Regions from separate parts of the Lentibacillus juripiscarius genome, predicted to be linked through region 2. Evidence: riboswitches for the same ligand, from Rfam matches in the RefSeq annotation. Region 2 holds a riboswitch; each other region holds the start of a gene.

Region 1 (10,289 bases), on a different contig from region 2:
AGAAATTCAAGTCACCTTCCCGCCTGTCCTCTTCCTGGTCAATATAATAGTCCAGTAAAATATGTAACCCCTGCATAAACGGAAAATAACTCTCGACAACTTGTTCTGCCATTTTTTCGTTCATTCTGCCGCTTAGTGCATAGGCAACAAGACAAAAAATGCCCAGGGTTGACCCGGCGGCGGCCGAGAATTCATGCCAATAAAGAGAAGGTGATGCACTTGCATTATCACGGAACCATGCCGACAGACGACCGACTCGTTCATCCCTCCGGACATGTTTATGTACCTGCAGATCGCTATAGAGTGTTTCTAATTTGGACAAATATCCTTTAATGACGTCATATTCCAGATTCCGCATCGTTTTCTGGCATGTGCGGACCAGGTCAGCTAAATATTCGCCATCAGTCTGTTCATTACGGAAAGCATAGTAATTTTTAATCGGATTTGCCGGACTTAGTGCATCTGTCATTGCTTGATGGAGCTGCCGGAAATCATCCGGATCCATAGACGTACTCCGATCACATAGGTTGTCTAAATAATCACTGATTGTCTGGTAGGCTACAATAAAACGGATTGCTTCCTGCCATCTGTACCCGGAAAGAAGTGCATAAACGGCACCACCCAGACAGTGGAACCGTTTCGATTCAATGCTCGCCAGTGCCTGGTTCCGCAATTCATTATCCGGTATTTGCTGTGCCCGCTCTTTCCAAAATGTTAACTCCTTGCTGACCGCAGGGAATACTTTCCGGTATACCGCAGCCATTAATGTCACGGGTGTTTTTGGTATGCTGTACCCCACCCCATCCCCTCCTTACAACGAACACGACGTACTAATGCAGGCAATATCATAGGTCAAGGAAAACTTCGATACAGTTCAATGCACACAGAAAAAGTGCCTCTCTGTTTCAAGGACGTGACGGCCGATGACTGTGTATGCAGCGGGGTGTCTTCCTGCCTGATACGTAAACGTCCGGTTTGTCTGCTTCGTGCACAAAGGCTATACTACTTATATCACCATATTTTTTAGGGGGATTCAAATGATACACCATTACAAACAAATGGAGCCAGATATTCACTCATCTGTTTTCGTTGCACATGATGCTGACATTATTGGGGATGTTACGATTCAGGAAGATTCCAGTGTGTGGTTCCAAACCGTTATCCGCGGAGATGTAGCACCGGCCAGAATCGGGCGCCGGGTTAGCATTCAGGATTTGTCACTTCTGCATCAAAGCCCTAACATGCCAGTAACGATAGAGGATGATGTGACGGTCGGCCACCAGGTCACACTGCATGCATGTACCATCCGATCCAACGCTCTTATTGGTATGGGGTCGCTTATCCTGGACGGTGCTGAAATAGGTGAACATGCCTTCATTGGTGCGGGGAGCCTTGTTCCGCCGGGCAAAAAAATACCGCCCCACTCCCTTGCACTGGGACGGCCAGCAAAAGTTGTCCGTACCCTGACAGAAAAAGATTATGAGGAAATGGCGCGCGTACGGAAATCTTATGTTGACAAAGGGCAGTACTATAAACAGCATACCGATCTGGGCCAGTCGTTTTAACTTTGGCTGTTTTCTACTGTCGCTTTTTGCTTCACTCTGGAGAATGAAACTCTACTTAACAATTTGTATAAACTGCGACGTAAACTAAGGAAAACATTGGTGGTATTTAGTGAGCCTTTCTAACCACGCAGCTGGAATATACTCGCTTTCCGTGGGCTCACCACGAGCCTCCTCGCTCGCAAAGAACGCTCACTGTGGGGTCTCTTAGGCTCGCTGTCCCACAGGAGTCTCGCATATTCCAGCTGCTGTTTTCTGTTTTAGCCATCATATTACGTATTTTGTCAATTTTCACAGTGAGTCGCAATGTTTATCAACTGCACTGGAAAACAACAAAAGATCCTTAATTTTTTAGCGGCACATCCCCGCCTCATGCAAACAGGCGATCACGCTTTCAGCCAGCGTGATCGCCTGTTGTTTAACCTATATCAACCTTTAATCAGCCTTTATTGCTGTTCCAATCAATTGTTCCGGTTTACTCAGCTCATTTATGTCAAATTTCTTTTCTACAAAAATCTGATGCCACAGCATAAACATGAGTACCGTCCATATTTTACGGCTGTAATCGCCTTTTCCCTGACAATGAGCGTCTAAGAGATCAAAAACATACGATTTATGCAGCAAATGATCGGTCTCGCTTTCACGAATCAGTTTTTTCGCCCAGTCATGCAGTTCATTTTTCAGCCAGTGGCGAATTGGAACTGGAAAACCAAGCTTTTTACGGTCTAGCACGTGATCTGGGACGATACCACGCGAAGCCTCGCGCAAGATACTTTTTGTCGTTCCGTTGGCAATTTTTAAATCTTGCGGCAGTGTACTTGCAACTCGGAACACTTCCTTATCAAGGAATGGGACGCGAAGTTCAAGGGAATTCGCCATCGTTGTCCGGTCTGCCTTCAGCAGGATATCCCCGCGCATCCACGTATGAATATCAATATACTGCATTTGATTTACAAGCGGATAATCACTTACCCGGTCATATAGTTTTTCGGTTATTTGTCTATAGGATATATCGTCTTGGAACGTTTTGAGGAATGCCTGTTTCTCGTCATCTTCAAACATTTTGGCATTGCCGATATAGCGATCACGCAATGGTGTTGTTCCCCGCTCCAGGAAGCTTTTGCCGCGAACCCCCTCCGGCATGACATCTGCCACTCTGGCCAACAGATCTTTGGCAGGAGCCGGGATTGAATCAAACATTTTCAGTGAGTCCGGTTCACGGTAAATGTTATAGCCGCCAAACAATTCATCTGATCCTTCACCGGATAAGACCACAGTGACATGTTTCCTTGCTTCCCGCGCTACAAAATATAGTGGTACACAGGCTGGATCTGCCAATGGATCATCCATATGCCACATAATCTTCGGAAGTTTTTCCACATATTCTTCGGGTGTAATGCGGTACGCTATATTTTCCACACCGAGTTTCTCAGCCGTTTCTTTTGCAACATCAATTTCGGAATAACCTTCCCGTTCAAAGCCGACCGAAAATGTCTTAATATCCGGATTGAACTCTTTTGCCAAAGCTACAATAATCGTGGAATCAATGCCACCGGACAGAAACGATCCAACTGGTACATCACTGCGCATATGCATGTTGACCGAATCAAACATGACATCCCGGATTCGTTTAATCCAATCCTGCTTGTCCATCAATACAGGGTGAAATTCCGCATGCCAATAACGGTGGAAAGTGATCTTTTCGCCCGGTTTTTGTACAAAGTAATGACCTGGTTCCACTTTTTGAATTCCAGTTGTCATCGTCATTGGTTCCGGGACGAATTGAAAGCTTAAGTAATGCTGCAGCGCTTCCGTATTAACCGCTTCATTTTCCATCATAAGGGAGATACTTTTCTTTTCAGATGCGAAAGCTGTTCCTTCATCTGTTTCCCGGTAAAACAGCGGCTTAATACCGAATGGATCGCGTGCACCGTACAGTGTTTCCTGTTCCTTGTCCCAAAGAAGAATGGAAAACATGCCGCGCAAATGCTCAAATGCCTTTTCCCTGTATTTTTTAAATAACGCGGCGATAACCTCCGTGTCTGATTCTGTTTCAAATTGGTATCCTTCTGCGGCCAGCTCATCCCGCAATTCAACATAATTATAAATTTCCCCATTGAACAGAAGCCAAATTGTTTCACTATCACAGCTCAACGGCTGCTGACCACTATCAATGTCGATAATGCTTAAGCGTCTGAATCCGAATGATACATATGCGTCATGATAATACCCTTCATCATCCGGTCCTCTATGTGTCATAAGGTTATTCTGCTGTTTAAAAGCTGTTTTCTGTTCTTCATCTGGTGCAGCGGGTCTGCCGCGTAGTATTCCAATAAAACCGCACATTTTGTTTGCCTCACTTTCATCATGTTGCATCCTTCAGATTATACCACATTAAAAGCAATTATAACGATTAAAAATATGTTGAAATTACAGGTGTTTTGTACACAAAAAAGATGCAGACAATTTTCTGCACCTTTCCCGTATCTATCATCAGTTTTTTACCAGTGCTCCGAGTTCATCCACTTTGTCTGTTTTTTCCCATGGAAACAGAACATCCGTCCGACCAAAATGGCCATACGCAGCCGTGTTTTTAAAAATTGGCTTCCGCAAATCCAGCATACGGATAATCCCTGCCGGACGAAGATCAAATACTTTCCGGATTGCATCTGCAAGGGTATCTTCGTCCACAGCACCAGTACCAAATGTATTCACCGAGATTGATACTGGTTCTGCCACACCAATTGCGTAGGCCAGCTGCACCTCGCAGGCTTTTGCCAGGTCGGCAGCTACAATGTTTTTAGCAACATATCGTGCCGCATACGCTGCTGAACGGTCCACTTTCGTCGAGTCTTTTCCACTGAAAGCTCCACCGCCATGACGTGCATAGCCGCCATAAGTGTCAACGATTATCTTTCTTCCGGTTAGACCTGCATCCCCCTGCGGACCACCAATAACAAAGCGTCCTGTAGGGTTAATAATATAATTGGTCTCCTCATCCAGCAAATGGGCCGGCACGACTGGTCGGATGACATGTTCAATCATATCCGATTCAATCTGTTCTACTGCAGCATCCTGATGATGCTGAGTTGAAATAACAATCGTATCAATCCTAATTGGCTCACCATCTTCACCATATTCAACAGTTACCTGGGTTTTTCCGTCAGGACGCAAATATTCCAGTATGTTCTCCTCACGTACATCTGCCAGTCGTTTTGCCAGCTTGTGCGCCAATGAAATCGGCAAAGGCATTAATTCCTCTGTCTCATCACAGGCATAGCCAAACATCAGACCTTGGTCTCCTGCACCAATTGCGGCAATTTCCTCGTCACTCATTTTCCCCTGACGAGCTTCCAGTGCATTGTCAACGCCATCGGCAATATCCGGTGACTGCTCATCGATGGCTGTGAGTACTGCACATGTTTCTGCATCAAAGCCAAATTTAGCCCGTGTATAGCCAATATCCTTGATCGTCTGACGTACAAGCGCAGGAATATCCACGTACGTTGTCGTTGTAATTTCTCCGGAAACCAACACGAGCCCTGTAGTAACAGTTGTCTCACATGCAACCCGGGCATTGGGGTCTTTTTTTAGTATTTCATCTAATATGGCATCTGATATCTGATCACAAATTTTATCCGGGTGGCCTTCTGTCACCGATTCAGATGTGAATAATCGACGTTTAATAGCCATATGGCCATGTCCTCCCTTGGATTGTGGTACGGAACTCCATCTTTTCAGTTATAGAGGCTGTTTAAAAAGTCTGGTTTATTCTCCTTTTAAACACGCACTTATCATTTACAAACAAAAAAACCTTTCCTGCATCATGAGGAAAGGAATGAGGCCTTTCGCTCTTATTGTTCAAGGACTTATCCTTGCTTCAGATTAGCACCTTTTCACGCATCGTGACGGTTGCCGGGCTTCATTGGGTCTGTCCCTCCACCAGCTCTGAATAAGAGAGTATCCGCTCGAATTTTATCGTATCGAATTCCTTTTCCGATGTCAACTTATTTCGCACTTGGGAGGAACATTGACATAAAAATTTCATATAAATAATTCCAAGATTAGTGTGGACTAATTTTTCAAATGTGTTATACTAATAAGCAGATTCAGGTGATCAAACGTTTTTTGTTTAAATAATATGTGTAAAAGGTAGGTATCACAAATGAAAACAAAAGAAGATACATTGCTGACCAGGGATTTACTGACACACCCTCATTTGCAGTCAAACCTGACTGTACCGCGGCTGGTCGAAAAAGTTTTGTCACGCTCTGAAGGCGTTCTAAGTGCAACGGGAGCTGTCAGTGCCCATACAGGTGAGTATACAGGGCGATCCCCGAAAGATAAATATATTGTTCGTGACGGTACTAGTGAAGATGTTGACTGGGGGGATGTCAACCAGTCTATCGATGAGGCCACCTTTGATCATCTGCTGGAAAAAGTGACGGCCTATTTACATGATAGAAATGAATTGTTCCATTTTCAAGGATTTGCTGGAGCAGACGAAAATTTCCGGCTTCCTATCCAGGTGATTAATGAATATGCATGGCATAATCTGTTTGCTCGTCAGCTGTTCATCACGCCAACCGAAAACGAATTAGCAGAGCATCAGCCGGAATTTACCGTGATATCTGCCCCGACGTTCAAGGCAGACCCGGAAGTTGACGGCACTAGCTCTGAAACGTTTATTCTGATTTCGTTCGACAAACGAATTGTGCTGATTGGCGGAACAGAATATGCGGGAGAAATTAAAAAATCCATCTTTTCTGTCATGAACTACATGCTGCCAAAACGTGATGTATTATCGATGCACTGTTCAGCCAACGTCGGACGCGAGGGGGATGTGGCCCTGTTTTTCGGACTGTCTGGAACAGGTAAGACGACCCTTTCTGCTGATCCGTACCGGCGTCTGATTGGCGATGATGAGCATGGCTGGAGCCCGAATGGCGTGTTTAATATCGAAGGTGGTTGCTATGCGAAATGCATTAATTTGTCAGAGAAAAAAGAACCACAGATTTTCAATGCTATCCGGTTTGGTTGCGTATTGGAAAACGTCGTCCTTAATGATGAGACACGCGATCCTGATTACGATGACACATCACTAACCGAAAATACACGGGCGGCATATCCGCTGGAAAACATTGATAACATTGTGTCACCAAGTGTTGCCGGTCATCCGAATACGATCATCTTTCTGACAGCAGATGCATCCGGAACATTGCCGCCAATTAGCAGATTGACCAAGGAACAAGCAATGTATCACTTCCTAAGCGGCTATACGAGCAAACTGGCCGGCACTGAACGAGGCGTTACCAAGCCGCAAGCGACTTTTTCCGCCTGTTTCGGTTCTCCATTCTTGCCATTGGCACCGTCCACATACGCCGAATTGCTTGGTGAAAAAGTCGATCAGCATAATGCAAATGTCTTTCTTGTCAACACCGGCTGGACTGGTGGCTCCTATGGTACCGGCGAACGCATCAAGCTCTCCTACACAAGAGCAATGGTGCACGCGGCATTGGAAGGCGAACTGAACGCAATTGAAACAGTAAAAGATCCTATTTTCGGTCTGGAAATACCAATGCATGTGGCGGGTGTGCCAGACGATCTGCTTGTCCCGATGAACACTTGGGACGACAAAGAAGCCTATAAACAGGAAGCACGTGAACTGGCAATGAAGTTCCACGAGAATTTCAAGAAGTTCACACAGGCAAGTGAAACGATTCGCAGTGCAGGCCCGAGTTACAAGGGTAACTAATAGTAATTTGTTTCCTCATCCCAAAAGGATTTCATATATGAAGGAAAAATAGATGCAGTTTCATACTGCAGACCGGTCCCACAATGGAGACCGGTTTTTTTATTGGCTGGTAAATCGACAAAATTCGGGGCGTGACAGGCACCCAGCCTGTGGGCACCCAGCCTGGGCATTCACACATTCTTGCTTGCCGCATACGATGATCAGCAAAGCCGGGGAGCCGCCCAAGTGTCTCGTTTGACGAGCTTGTGAACACACAAATCGCTGAGGAAATAATTGAAAACTAAGGAGGGGGAACAATGGCATTTCTTACCTTAGATCAGGTATCGCATTATTATTTTTCCAAAAAGGATTACACAAAAGCACTGGACAACATTTCATTTTCCGTTGATGAAGGTGAGTCTGTTGCCCTATTAGGTCCCAGTGGATGTGGAAAATCAACGATACTATCCGTCATATCCAGAATCATCGAGCACACTACCGGTAACATTTATGTGAACGGCCGGCCATTGGCTGATTCGGATCTGGATATGGGCTATATGCTGCAGCAGGATTATTTGTTCCCATGGAAAACCATCATTGACAATGTTCTAATCGGACCCAAAATCAATCGTGATCAGTCACAGGAGACAAAAGAAAAAGCTGTCCAGTTGCTTGACCAGGTTGGGCTTTCCAATACTGCAGACGATTATCCGGATTCCTTTTCCAGGGGGACGCGCCAGCGAGTGGCCCTCGTGCGCACATTAATCACCAATCCAAGAATATTGCTATTGGATGAACCATTTTCAGCACTTGACTACCAGACAAAATTGAAGCTGGAGGATCTGATCTGGGATCTCCTCCGCTATTACCATAAAACGTCCATCCTCGTGACACACAACATTGGTGAGGCAATCGCCTTAAGTGACCGTATTATCGTCATGAATGCAAATCCCGGCTCGATTGCCAAAACATTTGAGGTTCCACTTGAATTACGGGATGAAACCCCCTTTTTAGTTCGGCGGCACCCGAAATTTCATTTATTATTCGATAAAATATGGGGGGAATTGAATAACGATGCGTCAGTTCCACCACAGTCCAGGGTGGTGAATCCTAATGGTGAAACATGAATCAGACCGGCAGCTGTTTGAAAGCTACAAACGCAGAATAAAACGGGAGAAAAGAGTTGTCTATGCCTGTCAGCTGATTATGCTAGTATCCGTTTTTGGTCTATGGGAACTGGCCAGCAGAATGAATTGGATTGACTCGCTTTTCTTCAGCTCACCTTCTGAAGTTTACCATGTACTGACAAAAAGATTTGCAGACGGAACGATGCTGATACATTTGCAAGTCACATTATTGGAGACAGTTGCGGGTTTTCTGATTGGCACCATTCTCGGAATTATTATGGCCACCATACTGTGGTCCTCAGAACGGTTTTCACGCATTATGCATCCATACCTGGTTGTCATGAAAGCCATGCCGAAAGTTGCCCTAGCCCCAATCATCATCGTTGCTATAGGGTCTGGTTACGTATCTATCATCACCATGGGGGCTATCATTTCTGTCGTTATTACAACACTTGTCGTTTATTCAGCATTCCGGAAAGTAGACCCAAATTATATCAAAGTATTGAAAAGTTTTAAGGCTTCGAGAGGACAAATTTTCAAAGAGGCTGTCTTCCCTGCTGCCATTCCAGCTATGATTTCAACCTTAAAGGTCAATGTCAGCCTGTCCTGGGTTGGTGTCGTTGTCGGTGAGTTTCTCGTTTCCAGGGAAGGGCTTGGGTACTTGATTGTTTACGGGTTTCAGGCATTCAACTTCTCACTCGTCATGTCCAGTTTAATTCTCATTGCGATATTCGCAGCACTGATGTACAAAGTCGTTGAGCGAATTGAAAAAACACTGCTAAAACATACACAATAACGTTTTTCTGGAGGAACCGTACGGCATCAGCCATTCCGGTTCCGGGCATGGGTGCTTATGTAATCCAGACAGTGTGTCAATACATCATCTTTCATAATAAAGCTGTATGATTTCCGCTGTTTAACATCCGCCGGTAAGGCATCGAGAAGAATGGGTCCATGCGTCTCATAATAGGTTTTTTGCGGAAGAAGTTCTTTTATAGATGCGGTATAGACGTTTTTGACAATCGTTCCCCCTTTGCCAGCAACGATATACTGACCAATGTAGTGGATGGATTCCGTTACACCGCCTGTCTCCTCCCACACTTCACGGATGGCTGCGTCACTCGGGTGCTCATTATCCTCTACTTTCCCCCCGGGAAATTCCAGTCCCCGATCTTTATGTCTGGTCAGCAGCCATTTATTTTTGTACTTGCAGATAACCCATACATGTTTTGGGTATTTGGAAAATGGATGATCGTCAAACGATAATTTTACTTCATTGCGGTAAAAGTCTTTGAATATATGCATGATTTCAACTGCTTTCCTATTCCATTCAAGAGGTTGTTCAAAAAGTCCGGTAAAAAGGACACTTCGAATTTCTTCGTTGGCTTGCTTTTCCGCTCCTCATGTATTAAATTACATACATTCCGCTCCTCAAAGCTGCACCGCCTCGAACTTCTCGGTCCTTTCTATCCTCCTTTTTGAACATGCACTTCAAGTTATTGATAGCTGATATTGGTTATTTTCCATTGGTTAGAATAAGTAAATGTAATCCTAATTGTATAAGTTCCGTATAAATCTGTGCGGTTGGTCTGGACGACTTCAATGCTGTTATCATTCTTCCGTATCATATCATAGTCCTCTTCTTCATGAAACCATGGCGGTGTCTCAGTCGGCTTGACATATAGCCCGTCCGGCTGTTCATCATAATAAAAATCAATGTATTCCGATGCTGCCCCATTAGCCGAGACAGTATTAAATGCCTTGCGCAGCGCATCCTTTGTATGATAATGCATGACTTTATTATTCCGATCCGTCTCCTGCACGAGAAGATCCTTGAACTGACTGCTTAAAGAAAAAATGCGTTCG
Region 2 (10,289 bases):
CAGCGACCCCGGCAATGACGTCCCCGTGCCCGCCAATGTATTTGGTAGCACTGTGCAGAACGACATCACAGCCCAAATCAAGCGGCCGCTGCAAATACGGGGATGAAAATGTATTATCGACGACCACCGGGATATTATATTCGTGTGCAACCTCGGCTACCATTTCCAAGTCGATCAGCTTCATCGTCGGGTTGATTGGCGTCTCGACATAGATGCACGCTGTTTCAGACTTGATATGTGAGCGAATCTCCTCTTTCGTGCGCATGTCGGAAAAGTCATGCGTTATATTGTACTTCTCCTCCATCATCGTCAGAAGTCCAAACGTGCACCCATACAAACCTGACGAACATAAAATATGATCATTTGCCTTTGTGAGCGCAATCAGAATTGCCGAAACAGCCGCCATTCCTGAACCGAATGCCAGCCCGCGCTCCCCATTTTCCAGTGCCGCCATTTTCTCCTCCAGAACTGAGACCGTTGGATTGCCCAGCCGTGAATAAATATAACCATCCTCCATTCCGGCAAAACGGCGCTCCCCCTGCTCCGCTGTTTCAAACGTGAACGTCGATGTCTGGAACAAAGGACTTGAGAGACTCCCCAGCATATAGTCCGGATTATAGCCATCATGGATAACAGACGTTTCAAAATACTTATCGTTATTCGCCATCGCCAAAATACCTCCCTGTTTGAAATCTGAAAACTAACAACCTTCTATACTATTATCATATTCCATTTGCCAGTAATTTGAAAGCGTTTTTTCTACTGAGGGTGATGAAAAAGATACTGTTTGAATTGGGAGGGTGTCCGATAGCAGGGTTATCCATTTATTCGTGGGGGTATCGACCTATTTGCGGAGATTATCAACCCGAATGCGGGAGATATCAACCGGTTCGCGCAGGATATCAACCGGTCGCCCGCAAGTATCAACCCGTTCACGGAAGAATCAACCGGAATGCGGGAGATATCAACCGGTTTGCGCGGAATATCGACCGGTTGCTGCCGAGAATCAACCCGTTTACGAGAGAATCAACCGGAATGCGGGAGATATCAACCGGTGCGCATGAGATATCGACCGGTCGCCCGCAAGTATCGACCCGTTTACGAGAGAATCAACCGGAATGCGGGATATATCAACCGGTTCGCGCAGGATATCGACCGGTCACCCGCAAGTATCAACTAGTTTACGGAAGAATCAACCCGAATGCGGGAAATATCAACCGGTCGCCCGCAAGTATTAACCAGTTTGTAAGTATCAACCTTAAAGCAAAGCTATCATCCCATTAGCGCAAGTATCTTTCACTATGCCGCAAAAAAAGTGCCAGGAACCATTCCACAAAAATATGCTCCCATTGCAGTGCATCATAATTGCCTTTTTTCAAAATAGATTCTAAAATTGGCTTATTTACAAACACACGACAGCCTGTTTGCTGCGCAAAAAAGACAGCTCATCAGCGCTGCACTCATTAAGTTTTAATCATTTGAATAAAGGGGGTTCCCGAGATGAACCAGGCAAACAAAATAGGCATTTTGTATGCGACAGGTGCGTATATTTTGTGGGGATTTTTGCCGATTTATTGGAAACTGCTGGATGCGGTTTCGGCCGGTGAAATACTTGCTCATCGTATCATTTGGTCATTTGTCTTTATGATTATTGTTGTATTATCTGTAAGGAAATGGAGGCCGTTCATCCATGAATGTAAAGTCATTCTGAGAGATAAAAAGAAACTGATCGGTATCTCGCTGGCATCGGTCGTTATCAGTATGAACTGGCTCACCTACATCTGGGCGGTGAATAATGATCACGTCATTCAGGCCAGTCTCGGTTATTACATTAACCCGCTTGTCAGTATCCTGCTGGGAATGGTCGTGCTCAAGGAAACACTGACACGGCGGCAAATTTTTTCATTCATTTTGGCCGCAATCGGCGTCATTAACCTGACTGTCAGTTTCGGGGTATTTCCATGGGTCTCCATTCTGTTGGCATTGACGTTTGCTTTATACGGGCTGCTGAAAAAAACGGTGGATATCAGCGCCATGTTCGGGCTGACGGTTGAAACGATCATCGTTACTCCGCTGGCGCTATTGTATCTGTTTCTATTCAGTGGGGAGTCTCTATCGGGCGCTGTTATGTTTTCCGGTACAGGGCTTTTGCTGATTGGTGCGGGTGTGGCAACAGCTGTGCCCTTGCTTCTGTTTGCGTTCGGAGCAAAAGAGATTCCATTATCGATGATTGGCTTTTTGCAGTATATTGCTCCGACCATCATGCTTATCCTCGGTGTGTTTGTGTACAGGGAAACGTTCTCCACAGCACACTTGTTATCATTTGTGCTCATTTGGATTGCTTTGATCCTGTATATGGGTGCAACCTATCGCAGGCCAGTGCGGCGTCAGGCAGGAAATTAACTTTTTTCAATTTTCCTGTTGACTTTCAGATGAACACATGTATATAATGTTCATTAAATTAATACAATTTCATCTCTTATCAAGAGCGGTGGAGGGATAGGCCCTGCGAAGCCCGGCAACCGGCAAGATTTGTCTTGCAAGGTGCTAAATCCTACAGGTCAGTAGAGATCTGGAAGATAAGAGGAGGACGGTTTCAAACACAAAGCCCTCTTCTCTTATGGAAGGGGGCTTTTTCATTTCTCCTCTTCCTCCAGACGAAATGGAACAGGTTCAAAAATAAAGTACGTAACCCAAAAGGAGGAATTTTTTATGACAAACTTTCATCTGCACAATCAGGAAACACAATTTCTGCATGGCGGGCAGGAGCCGGATCCGGCAACAGGGTCACGGGCGGTGCCAATCTATCAGACGACATCCTATGTATTCAGGGACTCCGAGCACGCGCAAAATCTGTTCGGATTAGCGGAACCGGGAAACATTTACACTCGTATCGGCAACCCGACGATTGACGCATTCGAACAGCGGATAGCACTTCTGGAAGACGGATCAGCTGCAGTGGCTACCTCTTCCGGCATGGCGGCCATTACGCTTTCGATTCTGAATATCGCAGGCAGCGGTGATGAGATCATTGCCGACAGCAATCTGTATGGCGGCACGTACAACCTTTTCGCGAACACGCTGCCAAAATACGGGATCGATGTTATTTTTGTCGATGGAACGGACCCGGATGAAATCCAAAATGCCATCACTGACAAAACGAAAGCTATTTTTGGCGAAATCATCACGAACCCGAGTCTGAATGTGCTCGACATCGAGACAATTGGCAGTATCGCCCATGACCACGGTATTCCACTGATTATTGATAATACATTTGCAACACCATATGTCACCAAACCGCTCACATGGGGCGCTGACATTGTCGTCCACTCTGCAACAAAATGGATTGGCGGTCACGGAACAGCCATCGCCGGTGTTGTTGTTGACGGCGGACGATTCAACTGGGCCAATGGCAAATTCCCGGGATTAACTGAACCGGATGAGAGCTATCATGGCCTGCGGTATGTCGACGTTGAACCAGCTGCATTTGCGACGAAATTAAGAGTCCAGATGCTGCGTGACATCGGTGCCTGCTTAAGTCCGCAAAATGCCTTTCTGCTGCTTCAGGGATTGGAGACGCTCCATCTGCGCATCGAACGTCATAACCAAAATGCGGAAAAAGTTGCTGCTTACTTGCAGGCGCATCCAGCCGTGGAATGGGTCAATTACCCTGGCTTGAAAGACCATCCGTCCCATGAAATGGCCAAAAAATATTTGCAGAATGGATATGGCTCGATTATTACATTTGGCATTAAAGGCGGACGTGACGCCGGAAGAAAATTGATTGACAACATCACACTCTGGTCACACGTTGCCAATGTTGGTGATGCCAAATCACTAATTATTCACCCGGCTTCAACGACCCACCAGCAGCTTAGTGATAAGGATCTTGTCAAAAGCGGTGTAACGGAAGAACTTGTCCGTCTGGCAATTGGACTGGAATCAACCGAAGACACGCTGGCAGATCTTGATCAGGCCATCGCCAAAGCAACCGGTGAAGCGCCAACCATCAAGACAACTGAAGATGACGCGATCAGCTGGCTTCTTTCATCACCGTTTGACAGGGCCGATGGAGGGCTCCGTAAAAAAACGATCGCTGTTATTGAAAAAGGTGAAACGGATAGTGCGTCCCGTCAGGCCAAACAGCTGGAGCAGCTCGGATTCCAAATCGTTCGTATCGAGACAACCAGCGCCGATGCAGCAGCCAGCATCGAATTGCCGGAAACTCCTGCAACAATTGATGCTGTCCTGACTTCAGACGCGTCGCTGGCACCAGAACTAATTGACCAGCTGGCGCAAAAAGGTGGCAGCATTCTGTGGACTGTCCAGCCCCAGCCAGCTGCGGAAACCGTTGATAAAGCCACTGCAGCAGGCATCACCGTTATTTCCGGTAAAGATGCTTTTGAAGAAGCCGCACGCCTGCGCAGCGGCAATGCCCAGCAAGTAGTTGTCAACGTTTGATATAGGTATAGGCCCGTCCGTTTGTCTTCATCGGATGATGATGGGCAAACGGTATGCGGGCCGGCTTTTGTACGGAAATTAATTTGGTGAAAAAGGAGCGGGTCACAGATGAACAACACGGCCACCAGGATGCAAACGGGAAGCATTTCCATTGGTCCTTTCCAGACAGAATCAGGCGACACGATTGCTGATGTTACGATGGCTTACGAACGGAGCGGACCGGCTGACGCACCTGTTATTCTGGTATGCCATGCACTGACAGGCAACCATCTGGCTATTGGCACCGAGACCAATCCCGGCTGGTGGAGCGGGCTGATTGGATCTGACAAACCGATTAATACAGACCATTATCGGGTGCTGACCCTCAATGTCCTTGGCGGCTGTGACGGATCAACTGGACCCGCTTCTACTAACCCGAGAACCGGCAGCGCCTATGCGTGTGACTTTCCCCCGATTACCGTTAGGGATATGGTCCATGCACAGCATCAGGCAATGAAAAAGCTTGGTATCACAGAAGCCGAAGCGGTCATCGGCGGATCGCTCGGCGGTATGCAAGTACTGGAATGGGGCCTTCTCTATCCAAACTTCATGGAAAAACTCATTGTCCTTGCAGCAACACCGGTTTTCTCTGACTATGGCATCGCCTTCAACCATATCGCCAGTACTGCTATCAGGCAGGACCCAAACTGGCAAAGTGGTCATTACGATGCAGTGAACGGGCTTGCTGTCGCCCGGATGGTTGGCATGGTCACGTACCGAAGTCCGGATCTTTTCAGGGCGCGGTTCGGCCGAAAACAGACCGACGATGCATTTGACGTGAGCACTTATTTGGATTATCAGGGGCAAAAACTGATTAGCCGGTTTGATCCCAATAGCTACCTTACATTGCTGGAGGCGATGAACAATCATGATATCGGAGGCGGCCGCGGCGGCTGGAAACAAGCGGCCAAACAGCTGCACCAGCCAACACTTGTCATGAGCTTTGACAAAGATCTCGTCTATGAACCCCCCGTCATCAAGCAGTTATCCAATGAATTGCCTAACAGCACCTATCATCATATTCAGACAGATTTTGGCCACGACGGCTTCCTGACTGAATTTGATAAGTGGGGGTCGCTTATCCGTTCCTTTTTGAAAAGTGAAACCGTATCAGCCTATTAAGATTGCTTTTACAGCCGCATCTGTAATTAGAAAAGAGCTATTGTACGTAACACCGTGCAAAGCTCCTTTTTTAATTGAAATGATTACAGTCGCATTAAAAAAGGCTGTGAGATATCGTCCGATTTGTGGCATGAATCAACTGGTCGGCGCAGGATATCAACACGTGCCCCGGATATATCAACCCGTAAACGTTTTAATCAACCGTCAGCGACATGAATCAACCCGTCGGCAGCTACGATCAACCCCAGAGCACGGAAGCATTAATCTGTTCCAACTTTTGACTGCCTTCTAATCCCGTCCGCCATCCGGACCGACCAGCATCCGCCTTCGTGAAAGGGCGGATGTGTATGTTGGGGCATAGGATATATCGGGGATTATTTTTACTATGCAGCATGGTATAATGAAAGAAACGGATAAATAATACTGGTAGTAACCGTTTAAATACAAGCATCCACCCAAGCTCCAAATCACTAATTTCTTTACGGCAGGAGAAGACAGCTGGCACACTATAACATAGCCTCACCAGCTGCGTCAGGAAAGACTTGGCGCCAATTCCTTATTTGCAAACCTGGTGCCGGCAGCAAGGATTATACAGCATAGGTGTGAAACGTATGAACAAGAAGCAATTCGGTATTTTTTTTAGTTTATTAGTTCTTGTCGCGGGCGTCTTTCTGCTGTGGCAGCAGCCGGAAAGCCCGATCAGTCCGAATGCGGATACCAGCACGCAGAAAGAACAAAAAGCAGATGAAGCCGAACAAGACGAATCGGACAATAAAACCGTTCAAGCGCAGGATGAAGAGCCTGACGAAACAACTAAGGAGCCGGTCTCCCAGCTGCAGGAACTGCTAAACGAGGCTGTTCAGCGCACGATGGACTTTTTCACAAAAGAAGAAATGCATGTAACCGCGATTGGTGACTCACTGACACAAGGCGTCGGGGATGACGTCGTGGAAGGCGGGTATGTCGGCATTCTGGAAGGCAAAATCAACCAGAACAAGCAGCTCGTCTCCTTCGATAATTACGGGAAGCGCGGCAATCGATCCGATCAGCTTTTAAAGCGTCTGGATAAACCGGAAATTGAACAATCCATCAAAAGGGCGGACATTATCCTGATCACGATTGGCGCCAACGACATTATGCAAGTACTGAAGCAAAATTTCACCAGCCTGGAGATGAGCGACTTCGAACAGCCACAGGAGACGTACAAAAGACAGCTTCAGGAGATTTTTCAGACGATGAAGGATCTGAATGACGATGCGGCTATTTACCTGATTGGGTTTTATAACCCGTTCGGGCGCTACTTTCAGGACATTGAAGAACTTAATACAATCGTTAAAAATTGGAATCAGACAGGGGAAACGGTCACATCCCAATTTAAGCAAACGAATTTTATCCCGATAGCCGATTTGTTTAACACGACAGATGGCGATGACGACTTACTCGCGGATGATCATTTCCATCCTAATCACCGGGGCTATCAATTGTTTGCCAGACGCGTACTGGATTATATCACCGATTAGAAGGGGTGCAGGCATTGCCGAAAGATAAAAAGACAAAAAATACATGGAAGCGGCTGTTTTTCTGGCTGTGCGGCGCGAACGCACTCATTTTCCTATTTATTGCCGCGTTGCTGTTCTGGCCTGTTCCCGAAACGGATACACCTGAGCCCGAAAAGGAAGACAGCAGCCGCAGTTCCGAATTCGTCGTCCGTACAACCAAGCAGAATTTGAATGAACTCGTGAATGCCTATATCGATAAACTGCTGGAAGAAAGCAGCCACCATTATCGAGTGACACTGGATGATGATGTGAAATTGGTCGGGGAGCTCCCTGTATTTTCCTCTTCTGTCCCGGTATCCGTTCATCTGGAGCCATTCGTGCAGGAAAATGGGGATGTCATCCTGAAGCAAAAATCCATCTCCGTCGGACAGCTCCAGCTTCCTAACAAAAAAATTATGGAGTATTTAAAGAAGTACTTGCCGATGCCGGAATGGGTGACAGTCGACCCGGCGAATGAAGAAATCTATGTAGCCGTAACCGATATGCAGATCAAGAGTAACTTTCGGATCAGTGTAGAGCACTTTGACCTGGAAGCCAACAATCTGTCCTTTAAAATCGACGTGCCTTACGAATCATTGGGGATCGAATTGGAGAGCGGACACACCGAATAATACATTTGGTTAAGTGCACAGGGCCCCCGACATACAGGGCCGGCCCTTCCCTTAGCGCTTCACTCCCCGGCATACATATCCTGCATCCTGTTTATCTGTTCCCGGACACGCTCGGCAAGATGATCTGGCGAGAGAACTTTGGCACGGTCACCCCACGTCAGTATCCAGCTGATGAGCCCATCGGACAGTTTGGCCTTCGTTGACAGGACAAAATGCTCATCATCAAGCTCCCGGATATCCGCATCATATCCAAGCTTGTCCAGCACAACATTTATCAGCTCATTATGGAAACGGATTTTGATCCACATCTCCTCCCCGGCAAACATGTGAAAACTTTGACTTACATACTCCTGCAAGTCGAAATCCCGCTTTTTGAACGTTTCGTCACTTACACGTATGTTGCGGATCCGGTCAAGGCGATAGTGCCGAATTTCGTCGTTATCCTGGAATAGGCCGATTAAATAGTAATAATCGTTTTGCCAGATGAGCGCATATGGCTCCACATGATAAATCATCCCGTCCCGATGGTAGACAAATTCCTTTTTCACGTTAAATTTTCCGTACTGGTACGTAAGCACTTTGCCTTCCGATATTGCCCGGTGCACACGGTCAATATTCAGCTTGACCAGTTCATAATCCATGTTGGACGATTGACTGAACAAAATCGGCTCAGGCAATGTTTTGGCAATCGGCCTGCTTGTCAGTTCTTTTACCTTTTGGATTAACTTTTTCTTTTCATTGGTCGTAATGAAACGGGCGGACAGAATCGCATCAATAATCAGCCGCAGCTGGTATGTCTCGAATAAACGCGACTGGTGGCTATAGAGGGTCTTGCCAAACTTCCCCGTATTGCGGACAATTTCAAAGTCCATGTCATCAAGTGTAGCCAGATCACGCTTGACGGTCCGCCGGTCAAATACCGCCCGCTCCCCCATCGTCTGCCGCAGCTTATCAATCAGTTCGTCAATGCCAAGCTCATTCCACTCATCCGTATTGTTGAATAGTATTTCACGCAATTGCAGCAGACGGTAGTTGTTTGCCCGTTCCATCGTCTTTCACCTCTAAATTCTTGTTCAAAGTCTTTTCAGCAGCAGCTCCGGGTTTAACCCAGTTGGGGCCTGCTGAAAAAAGAAGCTTCACCCCTACTGTAAGCTTCCTTTTAACGGATGACAAGCCGCTTGATTTTTTTAGTCAGTGGCGTCACCATTGTTTTCTTGTCTGGCGTACCTGCATCTGTTTGTTGTGGTGATCGCCACCCATTGTGCCAATAGTCAGCAAGGCGCCCCTCATATACCAGCCGCATACCTTTATGATTCCGGATGTCTGTCGGTGTCATGAAACAAGCTGGTTTGGAGAAATTTACCGCTGTGGCATCCAAAAGAACCGTTGCAACGAACTGTGAACAGAATAAAGCATTGTCCCGGCGCAGTCTAATCTGCAGCAACACACCGAACAGCCCAATGAAATTATATTTATAATGGCGTTTATTTTTCTCAATTTCGGCAATCCGTTTTTTCACCCGCTGGCAATCTTCTTCCGTCAGTACATAGGCATACAGCGCACAGTCCGAGCTGCTTAGGAAACTACTCTGGACATCCTCCTTCACGAACCCGCCAATAAATGGATTGCGTGGGCGCTTCCTGCCAAAGCTATATACCTCCCGCAATTCCGGATCAAACGTGATGGAAACATGATTTAACGGCTGACGTGTAACGAAATTAATCACCCGGGCCAAGCAAGTACCGGTATCCGTGAAAAGTAAATAAACGGTTTTCGAACTCATCGCCTTCCCCCTTCATCATGATAGCGCCTCTTGGTTCCAACCATTAAAGGCAGTTTTCCTAATTGTTTCATATAATCGAAAAAATGAATAGTCTTTTTTTCGACATTCATGCGATAAAGCTGGTTTTCTATCGGAGGAAGTGCCGGACTCTTTAAGGATGTGGCTCAAACCATGTGTATACGTTGACGAATTGGCTTAAATTTCGTACGCTTACATTGATTCTATTTTTTTGGAGGACGTTGACGCATGATAACTGTGAATAATGTAAGTTTGCGATATGGCGATAAGAAACTGTTCGAAGATGTCAATCTGAAATTCACCCCCGGCAATTGCTATGGGGTCATTGGCGCAAATGGTGCCGGCAAGTCAACTTTTCTGCGGGTGCTCTCCGGTGAAGTGGATCCACAATCCGGCAATGTATCCGTGACACCGGGTGAACGGATGGCTGTATTGAAACAGGACCACTTCGCATTTGAAGAATACGATGTGCTGGAAACAGTCCTGATGGGGCATGAACAATTGTATAAAGTCAAACAAGAAAAAGACGCCATTTACATGAAGCCTGACTTTTCCGAAGAGGATGGCATGCGCGCTGCCGAGCTTGAGGGCGAATTTGCCGAAATGAACGGCTGGGAAGCGGAATCCGATGCAGCTGTTCTTCTAAAGGGGCTTGGGCTTGATGAATCCCTGCATACGGCAAAAATGGCCGACCTG
Region 3 (10,289 bases), on a different contig from region 2:
TATGACCGGGCGAAGTTTGATATGGTGTTATGCCGGGAAGAGGGCGAAACGATCTATATCAGAATTCCGTTCAGTGTCGTCGACGGGGAGCTGGACAGTCCCAATGCCTATCTGGAATTCCGCACACCGTATGTCATCAAGCACGTGGTCAATACCGGCCTTGACTGGGATGAAAACTCCCTGCTGACAACTACTGGATTCAACCAATTCCAGGAGCCTGTTGATAAAGATGGAAATATTACTGACAAAAGCAGGTGGGAAGCAGCAGGCGAAGAAGAGGTGCAGGAAGTAGTGAACTCGCTGGAGCTGCAGGTGTCCTGAGAACACAAAGGCGATAGCCCCCACACAGAGAGGGATTATGTTTTCTCAAAAGTGGGGGATGAATCGCTTTTGAAAAGGAATGGCTTTGGCGTTTTCACAATTCCTGAATAATTCTAGCAGGATTTCCGCCTGCAACAACGTTATCCGGAACATCATCTGTCACAACAGCTCCAGAAGCAATAACTGCATTGTTGCCAATCGTAACCCCGGGATTGATGACAGCTCTTCCACCAATCCAAACATTATTGCCAATGGTAACTGGTTTTCCATATTCTAATCCGGAAATCCGGTCGGTGGGATTTAGTGGATGGGTTGCTGTATAAATATGTACACCGGGCCCCAGTAAACAAGCGTGACCAATTCTTACTTCGCAGACATCCAACATAACACAATCATAATTAGCGTAGAAATTCTCTCCAACATGAATGTTGTAACCATAATCACAGCGAAAAGCTGGCTCTACAGTCAGACTTTCTCCAGTTGAACCAAATAGCTCCTTTAACAATTCGATTCTTTTATCTTCATCTGTTTCAAGTGTTTGGTTATATAATCTAGTCAGTCTTTGTGCGGTCATTCTCTCTTGCACTAATTCCGGGTCGGCTGCATCATAAAGTTTGCCATTTACCATTTTCTCTTTTTCGGTTTGCATATCGAAACTCCCTGTCAGCACTGTATTTCAGTTATTATTCCTATACTTTTGGAAGGGTTATATTTATAATATACATCATTTGCTGGAAAGACAAAATAATTAAACGAAGTAGCTGTAGAGCTGAGAAAAGCAATTTATGTGGTTGTTCAAGAAGGACAGCAACAGAAACGTTCACTATAAAAGAACCATCCTAACCGAAACAAATCAAAAAAGGGGACCAGACTTTATGCTGATCCCCTTCATCTTACGCTTCTGTTGCAGTTTGCTGATCTTCGCTTAATTCTGCGTTGTTTCCTTCTGTCGAAAATCGAGGATACCCCGTTGCAATGGCGATTATGCCGGCTATCCCGAGCAGGACCGGGTAGATACAATATGGCATGATGGAAACGGGGGATATGGACGCAACCCCGGCAACCGCCAGCAATTGTGCGCCATATGGCAAAATCCCCTGGAAAGCACTTCCGAAAATATCCAGCACGCTTGCTGTTCGGCGCGGGTCGACACCGAATCGCTTGGAAATTTGTTTAGCTAGTGAGCCAACGCTGATAATTGCAATGGTGTTGTTAGCCGTTGATAGGTCAAAGACACTAACAAGGCCGGCAATGCCAGCTTCGGCGCCTTTTCTTGAGTGAATCCGGTTGCTAATGGCGTGCAGCAGGAAGTCAATCCCGCCATTCACGCGAATCAGTTCAACCAATCCGCCGAGTAAAATCGATAACAGAGCCAACTCCTGCATGCCAGCCATACCGTCGCCAAGCAAATTCAGGAATTCCATGACATCGAAACTGCTGTAAAAAAGCCCGACTCCTCCAGCGAAAATGATTCCGCCGATTAATACGTAAATCACATTAACCCCAGCGATGGCAAAAATGAGTACGGCAAGATAGGGCAATACTTTAACTAGATCGTACGGGTGATCCCCGCTAATCGACCCGCCGGCATTCCATGTCATGACACCAAAAATAACAGCGGTCACGATAGCTGCGGGAAGGGCAACAAAGATATTTACTTTAAACTTGTCGCCCATTTTGACGGCTTGTGTTTTTACGGCAGCGATGGTTGTATCCGAGATGATGGATAAATTATCACCGAACATCGCACCGCTGATGATGGACCCTAAAATCAATGCCGTGCCCATTCCTGTCTGATCGGCAAGACCGACACCAATCGGAGCGAGAGCAACAACTGTGCCGACAGAACTCCCCATGGAAATGGAAATGAAGCAACCGATAATAAACAAGCCGACAATCAGCAGGTTTTCGGGCACGAAAGTCAGGCTAAGGTTGACGGTTGATTCAACTGCACCAACGCCCTCTGCAACTGCGGAGAATGCACCGGCCAGCAGGTAAATAATAACCATGAGCATGATGTTGGGGTGCCCGGCCCCTTTGGTCAAGTGATCAAGTTTATCTTGAAAAGCCATTTTTCTGTTCATAAACAGTGCAACTAATACAGCGATAAAGACGGCAACCAGTATTGGTAGTTTATAAAAATCGCCATTGACCACACCGGAACCGATAAATAGAAATAGAAATATAATAAATGGTATTAATGCCGATGCGCGTCCTTTGTTCATTTCTGATGCATTCATTGCTGTTCCCCCATTCGTTGTTGGATTCTTGCGGGCTCAGGGTTTTGGGATAAAAATTCGGATGATATATTGTGAAAAAATTGTTCACTGGTTGTCCGTTTTATTTAGGCCAAAAAACAAAAAAGCCTCCCGTTTTGGAAGGCGTTTGTCCGGACACCTTATCTTTCAAAACGCTTGAAACTGCGATTTGCTGGAGTTGGCACCTTACAATTATGTTTGCAGGTTGCCGGGCTTCGCAGGGCCAGATCCCTCAGCCGCTCTGGATAAGTTATATGAAATTGAATGATAAATAGTATAATATAATTTTGTAGAAGTGTCAATGAGCGTGACTGGATGAATAGATCAAGGGGATAATTGTCCCTTTCCAAGGCGCGATAGGAGAATAACCACCACCTCCTGAGGGATATATATAGTAGTGCAGCAGGCGGGTTAATTTAATTTCTATGATTGATATTGGAACTGTTAGATTTGCAATTTCTAAAAAAATAGATTATCCTTCTATTAAATAAGTTATCAGGAGTGACGGAGAGAACTGGCTCGGCGATGTCACAGCAACCTGCAGATGTAAGGTGCTCCAACCAGCAAAGCAGACGCTTTGAATGATAAGTCGGTCCAAGACCCCTTTGTGCATTCAAGCATGAAGGGGTTTTTTGATGAAAAGGCTTCAGACTTATCAATTAAAACAGATAAGGAGAGACCGGACAATGAACCAATGTTACATCATTAAAGTACAGGAAGACGAATTGGGGATGAAAAGAGCCTTTAAGGAAGCTGCAAAAGCCAGGACGAGAGGGTATAAGCCATCATTTGATCTGCGACACATTAAAGACAGTAAAACAAAGGTGGAGCTGATGAGGAAAATTAGCAACATAGATTAAACGGGCAAGAATGAAATACAGCACTTGTATTGCTGCATCAGAAATAGCAGGCAGTCAGTTTCGAAAGATAAAGAGAACCGCTTGAACTTTGAAAAAGTCTTGCGGTTGCTTCTTTTTTGTAACGGGGAACCAAATCCACTTCTGAAGTAAGCTCTATCTATGCCCCTTAACTAGCCACAAACTTTTATGTAATTAATTCCCGTGCAGCATTGTGAGCGGCTTTTAAAAAAGGATTGTGCCTCTTTTGCCTTCTGGTTAATGGTGAAATGTCTATATTTATGTTTGGGTATTTGAGCGATGACTGTTCAAAGGTGAGGATTAATTCTTTCTGTACTTTTTTTAGACAAGTATTTTTGAATGTGGAGCTTTGAGTTAAGATATTATCAATGTAATCCAGGTCACTAAAAATCCGCACGCTTGAATAATTCCCTCTTACATTTTGACGGAATTTCTTTAGGGCACTAATGATTGCTATTATTTCAGCGAATACGGGAATGGAGCAATCTCTTGTTTTACTCACCAAATGATATTTCTTCGTTACAGTCCCATTGTAAACGTAGCAGAAACCAGCTGCCATCTTTTTCTGTTCATTCATTGATCCATCGCAGTAAATAGTTAGAACTTCCCGACTAAAATACTGATTATAAATCCAATCCTTATGCTCTTTTTCTATTATTTCTTTCGACTTTCCCCAAAAGTCAGGTAAGGCGGGTACAGGCTTATTAGTACCTTTTTGTTTCATAATCCTATCCCCTAAATAATTAATAGTTGGAATGGAAGGCAAATGGTAAGAAAACGAAAAACGGCGAGATGGAGCAGGGGGGGCGGGCATTATCACCGTTTATTTTTTTCGCCCCTTTTTCTCTTTGACCTGTCCAATCCACTCATCGATTTGGTCTTTGGTCCATCCGGCTTTGTCCCCAATCATTACGGTTGGTTCTGGCAGTAAATCCCTTCCTTTATAGACGGATAAATGCCGTGTGCTGTATTCCATTCCTTGTTCCTTTGCAAACTCAGCAAATTCTTTTAGTCCATAGTAATGCATCGGTTGTTTTGAAGTCATTTGGTCCACCTCGGTAATATCAACTATTTTTGTTTTTCTTCCAGCGTGTTTTGTACAAAAGCACAAATGTCGACAGGGTGATGAGCATGGAGGCAATGGAAATGACAATAGTTGCCGTGAACATTGAATCAACTCCTTGACAATTTGGTATGGCAAGGGTATGATAAGCATACAATAGTGGTGAGGCAAGGGGTTTAACCCCTTGACCTCGGTGGTTTAGAATCCTTCTCCGGTTGGCTCGGAGTCGGATTCTTTTCTTTTCGGCTGTAATGTTCCCGGTACGTTGTTACTAATGAAGTAACAAAACCAACGATTGCCGCAATGAGACCTATAACAGCCGTTAGAAGCCCAATCTCGTCCACTATTATCACCCCCTTTCTAAAAGAGGGCAGGGCAATTATCATACCCTTACTATAAAAATATACCAAGCCGTTGAATAAGTCAACCATTTAGTGTCAGAAAATTATGATTGGTGGAGAAAAGCCAATTTACCGGCCGACATCTAGGGTGATTATTTTCAAGAGCTAACAACAGATTGTCGGGGCAACAAGGTAGGATGCTATTTAAACTGTTCCACGTTATAACGCACTTTTAACGAAATTGTTCACTAACATGCCAAATGTAGCGGGGGAAGGGGGGGACTACATGATAGGAGTCTTTACACCTAAAACAGTGGCTTTGACAATTTCCAAGTCCTGAAATCGCTCTAATTCCTCTGGAGTCCCGCTTATCACCGCTCCATTAATACTAATGCCTTTATTCGGCGATTCCGTATAAGGGTATTTTGCGGAGACGCTAAACCCATAAGCATCTTCCCCGTGTTTTACTTTCCATTTATTATCATCCCATTTTTCTTCTAATCGTTGCAGTTTTTTTTCGGATGCGTTATCAAGCCACAGCCAAGTTATGTATCTTTGGAAAATCTATTATCCAGCTTTAACACGAAAAATCATATTGACTTGTACAAGAAGTTTGTGGAAACTGAATATAGATGACTTAGGGCGGTGGACTTGATGGAAATGGTTTTGACGTATCAATGGGAAATAGTTGTTGCGGTGGAAGTGTTGTCACTCGTGGCTCTGCTGCTGTTTGGTTTTGTCCGTTATTTTTGGAACAGGCGGCGGACGAGTTTATGGTTTCTGTTAGCATTTCTTGTGTTATTGGCATTTGAAGCAGCCCTGGCAATACTGATTTATCTGGAGACCGGTGAAATCTCAACATTTCAGATAGTGATTACGATTTTTGTCGTTTATGCATGTACGTTTGGGATCATTGATTTTATCAAACTGGACCGATGGATGCGCATGAAAATTGGCCGGTGGCGCGGTGTTGAACTGCTAACAGAGAAGGACCGTCGAATTATTGAAAGGAATAAAGATCCTAAGTTCGTAGCTAAAAAATACCGCTGGAGCTCCATGGTTCATTTAACCATATTTGGTGCTGTGCAGGCTGTTTTCCTGGTGTACAGCACAGACGGTTTTAATGAATTGGTAACGTATTTGACTGATTTATCATGGATTGAAGCTGGTTCTGCAGCGGAATCACCATATGCAAACGAGACGATGTATAGTATTTCAATGCTATGGGGGATTGTGTTTATCGCTGACTTTCTTTACTCCTGGTCATACACTGTATTTCCAGCAAAATCAGGAAGAGAATAAGCCTGTCAATTTATATTTTGTTTTTCATTCAGTTATTCTGTCTTTATTAAGCGAAGAAGGTAGGTTAGACGACAAATCATTTTCATGTAGTACGTCGAAATTCGCGAACAATTTAACAGAAGCCATAAGGCATACATGAATAAAAAACAGGCACGCATCAACATAAGATGTGTGCCTGTTTTCATTAGGACTTAGGCTATTTTGCTATTCCATTTTTGCACTTTATAATTATACACTTGACATTATATTCATACAATTTATAATAGAACGAAATGAAAAACCATAAGCCATTCAAGGGAGGCTGCAGTATATGACGGCACTTTTTCCAACTTATAAGCGGTTTGATTTGTCGGTGGAACGTGCATCTGGGACGGTTGTGGAAGACACAGAAGGGAAAACGTACTTAGATTTCGGGGCGGGGATTGGTGTTTGTAATCTCGGTCACCGTCACCCGGATGTGCAGCAGGCACTGGAGTACCAGCTGAATCATTATTGGCATGTATCGAACTTATACCATAATCCAATACAGGAAAAAGTGGCAGAGGCGCTTACACAGCATAGCTCGGGTGATCAAGTTTTTTTCTGCAATAGTGGTACGGAGGCGAATGAAGCGGCGATCAAGCTTGCCCGTAAAGCGACAGGCAAACATAACATCATTTCATTTGAGAAGTCGTTTCACGGACGGACATTCGGCTCTATGGCAGCAACCGGTCAGGAAAAAATCCATACCGGCTTTGGCCCGATGCCGGAGGGGTTCAGCTATGTCCCATTCAATAATATTGATGCGGTGAAACAAGCCATCGACCATGAGACTGCCGCTGTTATGCTGGAAGTGATCCAAGGGGAGGGCGGTCTTCATATAGCGGATCCCGAGTTTGTAAAAGAAGTGGAACGCGTATGCCGCGAGCATGGTGCATTGGTAATTATTGATGAGGTACAGACTGGCATCGGCCGGACGGGAAGGGCATTTGCTTATCAGCATTACGGGATTTCCCCGGATATTATCACGTCAGCAAAAGGGCTTGCCAATGGCGTGCCCGTGGGTGCCATGATCGCGAAACACTCCCTTCAGGATGCGTTCGGTCCTGGCAGCCACGCGGCAACATTTGGCGGAAACCCGCTGGCCATGGCAGCAGCGGAAGCCGTGTTACAGCATGTTTTCCAGGATGATTTTTTACAAGCTGTAATGGAAAAAGGTGCCTATTTGCTGGAGCAGCTGACTGCATGCATCGGAGAGCTTCCGGTTGTTTCATTCATTCGCGGCAAAGGGCTGATGATTGGTATAGAATGTAATCAGGATGTATCCAGTATGGTTGGATTGCTGATGGAAAAAGGTTTGCTCGTTTTAAGTGCCGGTGCGAACGTCATCCGGCTGCTGCCGCCGCTCACGGTAAGTTACAAAGAAATCGATACGGCCGTCCAACTAATGAAGGACGTTCTGTCTGCCGAAACGGTCTATCAATAATAGTGGACAAATGAAAATGGAATTGTGTAAAAGCTCCTGGTCTCATGAAGGCAGGGAGCTTTTTACAATATAAGAGTTGTGCATCGAGTAACACGAAGATGCAAAACTCGAGCGGCAGCACCCAAAACTCGAGCGAGCGCACCCGCAACTCGAGCGAGCGCACCCGCAACTCGAGCGAGCGCACCCCAAACTCGAGCGGCAGCACCCAAAACTCGAGCGGCAGCACCCAAAACTCGAGCGGCAGCACCCCAAACTCGAGCGGCAGCACCCAAAACTCGAGCGACAGCACCCAAAACTCGAGCGGCAGCACCCAAAACTCGAGCGGCAGCACCCCAAACTCGAGCGGCAGCACCCCCAACTCGAGCGGCAGCACCCCAACTCGAGCGGCAGCACCCCAACTCGAGCGGCAGCACCCCAACTCGAGCGGCAGCACCCCAAACTCGAGCGGCAGCACCGCAAACTCGAGCGGCAGCACCCCAAACTCGAGCGGCAGCACCCCAAACTCGAGCGGCAGCACCCCAAACTCGAGCGGCAGCACCCCAAACACGAGCGGCAGCACCCTCAACCCAAAAGGCAGTCCATGAATCCATACATGATTTGTCCACCCTCTGAATAGCCATAAAGAAAGAGCAACTAGCAGGGGGAGAATGTATGCTGCAATTCATTCTAGAGCTGTTCACCAGCGAACAAACAGCGAAAGACATTTTAGCGAACCCAACCACCGAACTGATTTTCATGATTCTGTTCACAATCTTTTTCCTCGCCGTTTTGGTTCATATCGGTTTATTTTCGAAACTAAAAAAATTAAGAAACTACATCACAGCGACGAACCGACTGGATATGGAGCCACTGAGCACCTTTCAAGCAGAATATGACCGGATTCGGCAGGAAGAACCGGTGAAGCCGGAAACGTTTGTCCAAGAGAAATTTTCCAGCTGGCGCGTTTTCAATGTGCCGGTTGTCAATCTGATTAAAATGGTGCAAATGACCGTTTCTGTCTTTATCTTGATTGGCGTGCTGGGGACGTTTATCGGTCTGACCATCTCCTTGGGAAGTATCAATGCGACAGGCAGTCAACTGGTCGAAAATATCGCTGCTGTCCTGTCGGGGATTGACGTGGCGTTTTATACCAGTATTGCCGGGATGGGGTTATCCCTTTTCATGACGGTTCTGGTTAAAGTGCTTAATACGGAATATATGCTGACGGATATCATGTTAAAAGTTGAATCCCATTTAGAAGGAAACGAACAGGACGGGATCAGCCGCCTGATTAACGTGTCGGAAACGATTAACCAATCCATTCAGCACCTGCAGCAAACGAATCAGCAGTCACTGACAGGGATTGAAAATGCCTTCGCCGGATTTCAGGAATATACAACTGGACTGCAGCAATCAGCAAAAGATCTGGCGGCATTTAACGTTGGACTTTCCAGCAACCTGGAGGAATTTCAGGAATTGTTCCACCATATGAAAGAAGTGACCGACGGGTTTGGGGAATCTACTAAAAAGCTGAACAACAACTTTGATTCCCTGTTTTCCTACTTTAAAAAGTTGGACAGTAAACATGAGCGGATGGCTAAAGCATTTGAAAACACGTACGAGCGCGTTAAAGAAGTGTCGGAAACGCAGATGGACACCTTGAACCGTTTTGAGGAGTCCGTTGGGGAGCTGAAATCCTTTACATCGTCCATCATGGAAGAACAGGAAGCCATGCACACGGCATTTGAAAAAGTGACACAGAAAAGCAATGACCTGGCAGAAAGAATGGAGGAACATAATCAGGAATTTAAGCACATATTCGGAAGTGACCTCAGCTCGAAACTGACCGGCATTATTACAAATCTCGGTGAGTTATCCAAAGACTTCGAAAAAATGGGAGGTTCCATCAGCCAATTGCCGCAAGCTCTTGAGGTGATCAATCAGACACAAGCGGAGTATAAGTATCTCTTGTCCGATCGGTTTGACGAGCTGAAGGAGTTTAACCGAACGTTCGGTAACCATCTGAAAGCCCACTCAGAGCAATCGAAGGCATCTGAACGGCAAATGCAGGAAACTGGCCAAACGTATGAGAAACTTAGCATGCAGAATAACCAGCTAATTAATGAAATAAACAATACCATATCCCAGATGAACCAATCATTCCAGCAGCGCGAAAACCAAGTCGAAGCAAGTGTCGACGTCTTGAAAAATACCCTATCCAACTATGTGGCCAATCTGGAAGGGTTACTGGGCGATAAGCTTGACAAGGTCGCTCGGAATATCAATGATTCGGTAGAAATGACGAATGATGGCATCAAGAAGGAATTCCAGGAAATACGGCGTCTGACAGAAGACATTCAGCAAAACAATTCCCGGTCAATCCAGCAACTGCTCCAGGACCTGAGCCATGAAATCCAAGGACTCAACCGGCAGCTTAATCGTGTGGGGCAGCAAGCAGAACCTAACGAGGGTAGGCTGAAAAAAGATGAATACTAAATATCAGCGGCTTTTCAAAAAGGAGCAGGACGACGGGCATTTCTGGCCATCTTTTACGGACCTTTTGACCATTATTCTATTATGTTTCATCTTAATTTTCATAGCGATGATGATCATTAAATCCCTCCAGATTGAAGAGATGAAAAAGACCATCGATCAGCTTATGGGAGTCCGATCCAAGCTTGT

Evidence for each region. A riboswitch is a leader RNA that binds a small molecule or an ion and turns the genes downstream of it on or off. The one in region 2 is predicted to bind S-adenosylmethionine.
Region 1: it holds a riboswitch for S-adenosylmethionine, as region 2 does, so the genes downstream of both, metK (methionine adenosyltransferase) here and ACFSUO_RS15995 (PLP-dependent aspartate aminotransferase family protein) in region 2, are expected to answer to the same signal.
Region 3: it holds a riboswitch for S-adenosylmethionine, as region 2 does, so the genes downstream of both, ACFSUO_RS02085 (Na+/H+ antiporter NhaC family protein) here and ACFSUO_RS15995 (PLP-dependent aspartate aminotransferase family protein) in region 2, are expected to answer to the same signal.

Annotation. Positions count from the first base shown of each region.
Region 1 is NZ_JBHUNA010000013.1:53,867-64,155, reverse strand. Features, by position in the region: gene ACFSUO_RS07110 (tetraprenyl-beta-curcumene synthase family protein) at 1-799, opposite strand, end outside; gene ACFSUO_RS07105 (gamma carbonic anhydrase) at 1,038-1,565, shown strand; gene asnB (asparagine synthase (glutamine-hydrolyzing)) at 1,998-3,908, opposite strand; gene metK (methionine adenosyltransferase) at 4,056-5,255, opposite strand; SAM riboswitch class I at 5,414-5,521, opposite strand; gene pckA (phosphoenolpyruvate carboxykinase (ATP)) at 5,728-7,317, shown strand; gene ACFSUO_RS07085 (ABC transporter ATP-binding protein) at 7,614-8,423, shown strand; gene ACFSUO_RS07080 (ABC transporter permease) at 8,410-9,219, shown strand; gene ytkD (RNA deprotection pyrophosphohydrolase) at 9,246-9,728, opposite strand; gene ACFSUO_RS07070 (hypothetical protein) at 9,920-10,289, opposite strand, start outside.
Region 2 is NZ_JBHUNA010000042.1:3,630-13,918, forward strand. Features, by position in the region: gene megL (methionine gamma-lyase) at 1-667, opposite strand, end outside; gene ACFSUO_RS15985 (hypothetical protein) at 772-1,284, shown strand; gene rarD (EamA family transporter RarD) at 1,501-2,403, shown strand; SAM riboswitch class I at 2,477-2,586, shown strand; gene ACFSUO_RS15995 (PLP-dependent aspartate aminotransferase family protein) at 2,713-4,461, shown strand; gene metX (homoserine O-acetyltransferase MetX) at 4,570-5,622, shown strand; gene ACFSUO_RS16005 (SGNH/GDSL hydrolase family protein) at 6,234-7,142, shown strand; gene ACFSUO_RS16010 (YpmS family protein) at 7,157-7,792, shown strand; gene ACFSUO_RS16015 (helix-turn-helix transcriptional regulator) at 7,852-8,841, opposite strand; gene ACFSUO_RS16020 (hypothetical protein) at 8,952-9,575, opposite strand; gene ACFSUO_RS16025 (ABC-F family ATP-binding cassette domain-containing protein) at 9,822-10,289, shown strand, end outside.
Region 3 is NZ_JBHUNA010000003.1:172,051-182,339, reverse strand. Features, by position in the region: gene ACFSUO_RS02095 (YugN family protein) at 1-321, shown strand, start outside; gene ACFSUO_RS02090 (sugar O-acetyltransferase) at 416-970, opposite strand; gene ACFSUO_RS02085 (Na+/H+ antiporter NhaC family protein) at 1,215-2,561, opposite strand; SAM riboswitch class I at 2,717-2,831, opposite strand; SAM riboswitch class I at 3,069-3,170, shown strand; gene ACFSUO_RS02080 (hypothetical protein) at 3,266-3,439, shown strand; gene ACFSUO_RS02075 (RNase H family protein) at 3,624-4,181, opposite strand; gene ACFSUO_RS02070 (hypothetical protein) at 4,281-4,502, opposite strand; gene ACFSUO_RS02065 (hypothetical protein) at 4,697-4,864, opposite strand; gene ACFSUO_RS02060 (hypothetical protein) at 5,516-6,163, shown strand; gene ACFSUO_RS02055 (acetylornithine transaminase) at 6,474-7,628, shown strand; gene ACFSUO_RS02050 (hypothetical protein) at 7,549-8,046, opposite strand; gene ACFSUO_RS02045 (MotA/TolQ/ExbB proton channel family protein) at 8,280-10,103, shown strand; gene ACFSUO_RS02040 (OmpA family protein) at 10,093-10,289, shown strand, end outside.